Regions from separate parts of the Streptomyces sp. NBC_01116 genome, predicted to be linked through region 3. Evidence: riboswitches for the same ligand, from Rfam matches in the RefSeq annotation. Region 3 holds a riboswitch; each other region holds the start of a gene.
What was found. Region 3 has a riboswitch for cobalamin ahead of OG245_RS02500 (ABC transporter substrate-binding protein). Riboswitches for the same ligand answer to the same signal wherever they lie in the genome.
Positions count from the first base shown of each region.

Region 1: another riboswitch for cobalamin. It lies ahead of metE (5-methyltetrahydropteroyltriglutamate--homocysteine S-methyltransferase); the one in region 3 lies ahead of OG245_RS02500 (ABC transporter substrate-binding protein).
Region 2: another riboswitch for cobalamin. It lies ahead of OG245_RS34965 (CbtB-domain containing protein); the one in region 3 lies ahead of OG245_RS02500 (ABC transporter substrate-binding protein).

Region 1 is NZ_CP108644.1:7,361,053-7,363,241, reverse strand. Features, by position in the region: gene metE (5-methyltetrahydropteroyltriglutamate--homocysteine S-methyltransferase) at 1-1,049, opposite strand, end outside; cobalamin riboswitch at 1,215-1,430, opposite strand; gene OG245_RS32290 (hypothetical protein) at 1,757-1,954, shown strand; gene cobF (precorrin-6A synthase (deacetylating)) at 2,043-2,189, opposite strand, start outside.
Region 2 is NZ_CP108644.1:7,970,476-7,972,664, reverse strand. Features, by position in the region: gene OG245_RS34970 (CbtA family protein) at 1-738, opposite strand, end outside; gene OG245_RS34965 (CbtB-domain containing protein) at 798-1,013, opposite strand; adenosylcobalamin (AdoCbl) riboswitch at 1,059-1,151, opposite strand; gene OG245_RS34960 (histidine phosphatase family protein) at 1,278-1,868, shown strand; gene OG245_RS34955 (4'-phosphopantetheinyl transferase) at 2,101-2,189, opposite strand, start outside.
Region 3 is NZ_CP108644.1:618,078-620,266, reverse strand. Features, by position in the region: gene OG245_RS02505 (beta-ketoacyl synthase) at 1-474, shown strand, start outside; cobalamin riboswitch at 591-777, shown strand; gene OG245_RS02500 (ABC transporter substrate-binding protein) at 837-1,886, shown strand; gene OG245_RS02495 (FecCD family ABC transporter permease) at 1,943-2,189, shown strand, end outside.

The DNA.
Region 1 (2,189 bases), 6.7 Mb from region 3:
ATGCCCTGCTCGGCGTCCGCGTCCAGCGGGACGTGCAGCAGGGAGCAGGAGGCGGAGACGTCGACCCGGTCGGCGAGGCCGAGGAGGGTGCCGAGGGTGGCGAGCGACTTCTCGTAGTCGTTGATCCAGATGTTGCGGCCGTTCACGACACCGGCGACCAGGCGCTTGCCGGGCAGTCCGCCGGCCGCCGCGAGGTCGTCGAGGTTCCCCGCGCCGGACTCGGTGAAGTCGAGGGCCAGCCCGTCGACGGGGGACTTGGCCAGGACCGTCAGCGCCTCGCCGAGTCGTCCGAAGTAGGAGGCGACCAGCAGTCGGGGCCGGTCGGTGAGTCCGCCGAGCTCACGGTAGGCGCGGGCGGCGGCGTTCAGCTCGGCCGGGGTGCGGTCCTGGACGAGGGCGGGCTCGTCGAGCTGCACCCATGCGGCGCCCGCCGCGCGCAGATCGGCGAGGACCTCGGCGTACACGGGGAGCAGCCGGTCCAGCAGGGTCAGCGGCTCGAAGTCCGCGGCGACGCCGGGGGCCGGCTTGGCGAGCAGGAGGTAGGTGACGGGGCCGACGAGCACCGGCCGGGGCGTCAGGCCGAGGGCCAGCGCCTCCTGGTATTCCGCGACCTGCTTGGCGGAGTCGGTGGTGAACACCGTGTCCGGCCCCAACTCGGGCACCAGATAGTGGTAGTTGGTGTCGAACCACTTCGTCATCTCCAGCGGGGCGACGTCCTGCGTGCCGCGGGCCATGGCGAAGTAGCCGTCGAGGGCGTCGGTGTCGACCGCTTCGCGGTGCCGCCCGGGGATGGCGCCGACCATGACGCTGGTGTCCAGGACGTGGTCGTAGTACGAGAAGTCGCCGGTCGGCACCTCGTGGACGCCGGCCTCGGCGAGCTGCCGCCAGGTCCCCCGGCGCAGTTCGGCGGCGGTCTCCCGGAGGGCGTCGGCGTCGACGCGGCCCTTCCAGTAGCCCTCGACGGCCTTCTTCAGTTCGCGGTTGGGGCCCTGGCGGGGGTAGCCGTACACGGTGGCTCGTGCTGCCGCGGCTGCGGGCTTCGCTGTCACGTGACTCTCCTTCGCGAGCGTGTCTGCGGGACGGACCCCGGGACCGGACGCGGACGCGAAGGGATGACGCATCGGGCGGAGACCGGGACACGTCGCATCCGTGTCCGTCCGCCCGATGGTTACGCCGACCCGCCCACGAGGTCACCGAGATCTCCGCACGCGAACGGTCGCGTGCGGGCAACGGGCAGGTCTTCGGACTCGCGGGCACGTCTGCCGGGGCAGACACCTACTGGCCGTCGCTTCCCAGACCCGGCCGGGCCCAGTGCGTATGACGGCGGTCGTTCCCACTCACCGCTGCGGGGCAGTCCCGGATTCCCACCGGGTTCCCTCTTGCGACACCCTGTCTGGCGGACAGGGTGAACCAGCTGCACCGATCACCCTAAGGGGACGCCCGGCCCGCGCACACCGTTGTTCACACTTCGGACGGTGACGTGGGACACGGGCCGGCGCACTCCCCGGCTCCGGGCCGGACTCCGTCGCGGCGGGTCACAGCGTCGAGCTACGCGCGTTCTCCGCTCGTTCGGCTGTTCGTCAGCGCCGTGCTGACCGCCAGTCAGGTCGGGCGCGTCCACTGGACGCGACAGTGACACAGATGTAACCGAATGGCGTAGGGACTGCGGAACCACCGAGCGTCACAAGCCGTTCTTCTTCCCACTACACGGCCGCCGACCCGCGGCGAGGCCGACCGAGGAAACGGAAAACGCCAGATGAAGAAGACAGTCGGGTGGGCCCAGGACGGCGACGACTGGACGATCACCGTGAACGGCACGCTGTATCGCGCGATCGAACGACCCGCGGACGGCCGGGTGCACGACTACCTGGTGCGGGGCGACGACCTCACCGCCGAATGCCCGAGCCTGGGGCACGGGCTCGGCGTGATCAGGGCGCACGAGACCGGGCGCTGACGCCTCCTGACACCTCGGCCGGTCCGACGACGAGGTGCGGAGGCCCTCGCCGCCCGCGCCTCGGCGCGGACCCGTGAGCCGGCGGCCGTCAGTCGCCGTCGGCGCCCGGCGCCCGGCTCAGCAGGTAGGTGTCCATGATCCAGCCATGCCGTTCGCGGGCCTCCGCGCGCAGCCCGCTGATCCGGCCGGCCACCTCGTCGAGCGGGCCGGAGACCAGGATCTCTTCCGGGGTCCC
Region 2 (2,189 bases), 7.4 Mb from region 3:
GGTGCGGGGCGTCGCGGCAAGGGCGGCGGGCGCCAGCAGCCGTTCGGTGAGGTGGCCGAAGACGACGCCGAACACGGTCCACAGCGTCACCTGGACCGCGAGCGTGGAGAGCCGGAACTCCCACAGCAGGCCGGCCGGGAAGTCCTTGCCCACTTCGTCGAAGGAGGGCAGAAAGGCGTAGGCGAGGCCGATCAGCAGGACGAAGCCGGCGCCTGCCACGACGGTCGCGTTCCAGTTGCCCAGGCGAGGAGCGAGCCGTCTGCCGATGATGACGGCGGCGACGGCCAGCAGCACGCTGAGGGCGACCATCAGGAAGAACAGGGCGGTGCGTTCGCCGATGGTGTCGGGGTTGCCGACGGCGGGCGGGTTCGCCGGGTATTTGAGGAACGGCACGACGTAGACCGTGAGCAGGGCGGCACCCGCGATCAGCGCCGCCGTGGCCCGGGGGCCGAACCCGCCGATGCGGCCCAGCGCGTAGCAGAACACGAGGGCGGCGATCCCGCCGACCGCGACGCCGAACACCAGGACACCGGTGGCGAGTCCGCCGGTGGCCTGCATGGTGCGGCTGACCAACTCCTCGCCGCCGCCGTGGTCGTGGCTGTGGGCCTCTTCGAGGGCGATGGCCGCGTCCACCTGGGACTCACCGAGGAAGTAGGCGACGGCGAGCGCGAACGCGCCCGCGATCAGGCCCGCGAGCATGCCGCGCACGAGCAGGGCTCTGACAGATATGGAGTTCACGATGGTTTCCTGATTTCTCTTGCTTCCGTGTCCGCTGATTCCCTGGTTGTTCAGGTGCCTCAGTGGCAGGGGAAGCCGAGCAGGTGACGGCCGTCGTGGACCCACTCGTGGACGCCTTCGCCAGAGATGAGCGCGGTGGCGCCCTGTTCGGCGCCGACGAAGTACAGCAGGACGAGCATGAGGATGCCGAAGAAGACCGCCCAGGGGGCGATGGCCTTCGCCGAGATCGGGGCGATCGTGGCTGCCCCTGTCGCCGGAACGGCGGACTGTGCCATGGCAGAACCTCCTGTGGGAACACGCGTCCCTGTCGTGGTGCCTCGGACGAAGGTGGCGGGTCTGACTTCCCCGCGGACGCGGGTTCACAGTGGCGCGACCGTGCCGGATTCCCACCGGACTTCCGTCGCACCCTCGTCATGGTCGACGTGACCATACCGCCTGCGCGCAGGCACCGCCATGGTCCAATCTGCGGGGTGGCGGAACGCGGATTCCTTGGGGCGACAGGGCTCTGGGGTCTCTGATGGAGAAGTGAAGGCAGGGACATGACAGTTCGCGTGATGTTGATCTCACCGGCGATGAACGCCGCGTTGCGGGAGGCCCGATTCGACGGCGACGCTCCCCTGGACCGGTCCGGCCGGGAGCGTGCGCTGGCGGCGGCCGACGCGGTGCCCGTGGCCGGAATCGCGCTGAGCGGCCCCTCCGAGCGGTGCCGCGGGACCGCCGAGGCCCTCGGCCTGGCGGCGCGGACCGAACCGGCTCTGACCGGCTGGGACCTGGCGCGGTGGTCCGGCCGCCGCCTCGACGATGTGGCGGCCGCCGAACCCGCTCAGCTGACCGCCTGGCTCGGCGATCCGTCGGCGGCTCCGCACGGCGGCGAGTCGCTGCGGGACCTGGTCGGGAGGATCGGAGGGTGGCTGGACTCCCTCGGTGGGCCGGACGCACCCGACACGGGCTTTCTCGCCGTGGCCGAGGTAGCCGTCGTACGGGCGGTGGTCGTCCATGGCCTGCGGCTGCCGCTGGAGGCGTTCTGGCGGCTGGACGTCGCCCCGCTGACGCTGACCGGACTCAGCGGGCGGGCGGGCCGGTGGAACGTGGCGCTGGGCCGCCCGCTGACCGCTCCCACGAGCGGCTGAACGCCACTGCGACACCGTCAACGGCCCTCGGCCGGCTGAACGCCACGCACCACCACCGCCAACGGCCCCCAGCTCAGCGAACGCCACCGCGCAGCCCTCGCACCACCCGTCGGACCTCACCGCACGACGCGCTCCCCGGCCTGCCGACCGCTCCCGCGAACCCGAACCGGAAACAGCGCACCGCGAACCACGCAAAGCGAACCGCGAACCACGCGCACCGGCCGACCGGACGTCACGACCCGTCGCTCGCCCGCCAGTCGGGCCGGACCAGCACGGCCGTGGCGACGATGCCGTCCTCGATCCGCCACTGCCCGTGCAGCG
Region 3 (2,189 bases):
GTCCCCCGGGCGCTGATCGCGGGCGCGGGCGCCACCACCGACGCCCACCACCCCACCAGCCCCCACCCGTCCGGGGACGTCGCACGGGCGGCGGTCGACGCCGCGCTGCGCGACGCCGGCTGGCGCGCCGAGGACGTCGACCACGTCAACGCGCACGGGACGTCGACCCCCCTCAACGACGCCACCGAGGCCGCCCTCATCGCCCGGTCCTATCCGCACCGGCCGCCCGTCACCGCACCCAAGGGCGTGCTGGGTCACTGCATGGGGGCGGCCGGCGCCATCGAGGCGGGCCTGACGATCCTGACGCTCCAGCACGGAGTGGTCCCCCCGATCGCGAACCTGGACGCCCCCGAGCCCGGGTTCGACATCGACTGCGTCACCAAGGTCCCGCGCGAGGTGCCCGTACGGCGGGCCGTCAGCCACTCCTTCGGCTTCGGCGGCCAGAACGCGGTGATCGCGCTCCAGGCTCCGTAACCCCCGCTCCGGAGCCGGGCGGAATCCGCCGGGCCGGTGTGGCGGGCCGATCCCGCGCCGCACCGGCCTCGTGCACAGCGGCCCGCCGCACCGCCTCCGACCTGCGCGAAGGCCCGTGATAGCTTGCCGGGGCCAGTCGAACCCCACGACGGGGTCAGGGAATCCGGTGCGAATCCGGAACTGACGCGCAGCGGTGAGGGGGACGGGCGGGGCCACGGCCACTGGAGCACGGATGTGCTCCGGGAAGGCGTCCCGCCCGGACGAACCCGAGTCCGAAGACCTGCTGGCACCCGCGCCCGCACCGTGGCGCGGGAACCGTACGACGGGCTCCGCGGCTGGGCCCAGAGACACCGAGGTCCTTCGTGCTGCCCACGGCCACCCCCGCCCCGATACGCACCGCCGCCCTGCTCGCGGCGGGACTCCTCCTGCTGACCGCCTGCGGCGGCGACGGGAGCACCGGCACGGCCGCCGCGGGCGGCACCGCCGACGGATTCCCGGTCACGCTCAAGAACTGCGGGCGCACCGTCACCGTGCAGGCCCCGCCCGAGCGGGCCGTCTCCGTCGACCAGGGATCGACGGAGATCCTGCTCTCGCTCGGACTGGCCGACCGGCTCGCCGCCACCGCCACCTGGACCGACCCGGTCATGAAGGGGCTGGAGAAGGCGAACGCGGGCGTCGAGCGGATCTCGGAGAACCGGCCCTCCTCGGAGAAGGTCCTCGACCAGGAGCCCGACTTCCTCTCCGCGTCCTTCACCTCCACCCTCGCCAAGGGCGGTGTCGCGCCCCGCGAACAGTTCGAGCAACTCGGCGTCCCCACCTACATCTCGCCCGCCGACTGCGCGGGCAAGGACAACAGCGGTGGCGGCGACGGAGCCCGCACCGCGCCGCTGACGATGGACTCCGTCCACACGGAAGTCCGCGAACTGGCCAGGGTGTTCGGCGTTCCCGAGCGCGGCGACGCCCTGGTGAAGAAGCTCCGGGCGCGCGTGGAGCGGGCCACCGACGGCGTCGACGCGTCGGACACCTCCCTCCTCTACTGGTTCTCCGACTCCAAGGCCCCCTACCTCGCGGGCTGTTGCGGAGCCCCCGGCGTCATCACCGAGGAGCTCGGCGCGAAGAACGTCTTCGACGACACCCGCGACGAATGGCCCCGGATCAGCTGGGAGACCGTCGCCGACCGCAACCCCGACGTCCTGGTCATCGGCGATCTGACCCGTACGACGCAGACCGCCGAGAGCGCCGCGAAGAAGATCGAGTTCCTGGAGTCCAACCCGGTCACCAGGACCATGGACGCCGTGAAGAACCGCCGCTACGTGCTGCTCAGCGGACAGGCCCTGAACCCCACCATCCGGACGGTCGAGGGCCTGGAACGCGTCGCGGCCGGACTGCGCGGCTTCGGGCTCGCGGGGTGAGCACCGGGAACCGTACGGCGGCGGAGCCTGCGCCCCCGGCCGGGGAGAGGGACGCGGTGCCACCCGCCTCCCGGCCCGGCCCCTTCCGGAACGTCGCCCGCCTCGCCGTGCCGCTCTCGGCGGGCGGGATCCTGCTCCTGCTGCTCTCCGTCGCGGTCGCCGTGACCATCGGGCCCGCCCGGATCTCCGTGCCCGACGTCTTCTCCGCCGTCGCCGCGCACCTCGGGTTCGGCGACTCGGGGCTCAGCCCGATCCGGGACGGCATCATCTGGAACCTCCGCATGCCCCGCACCCTCCTCGCCG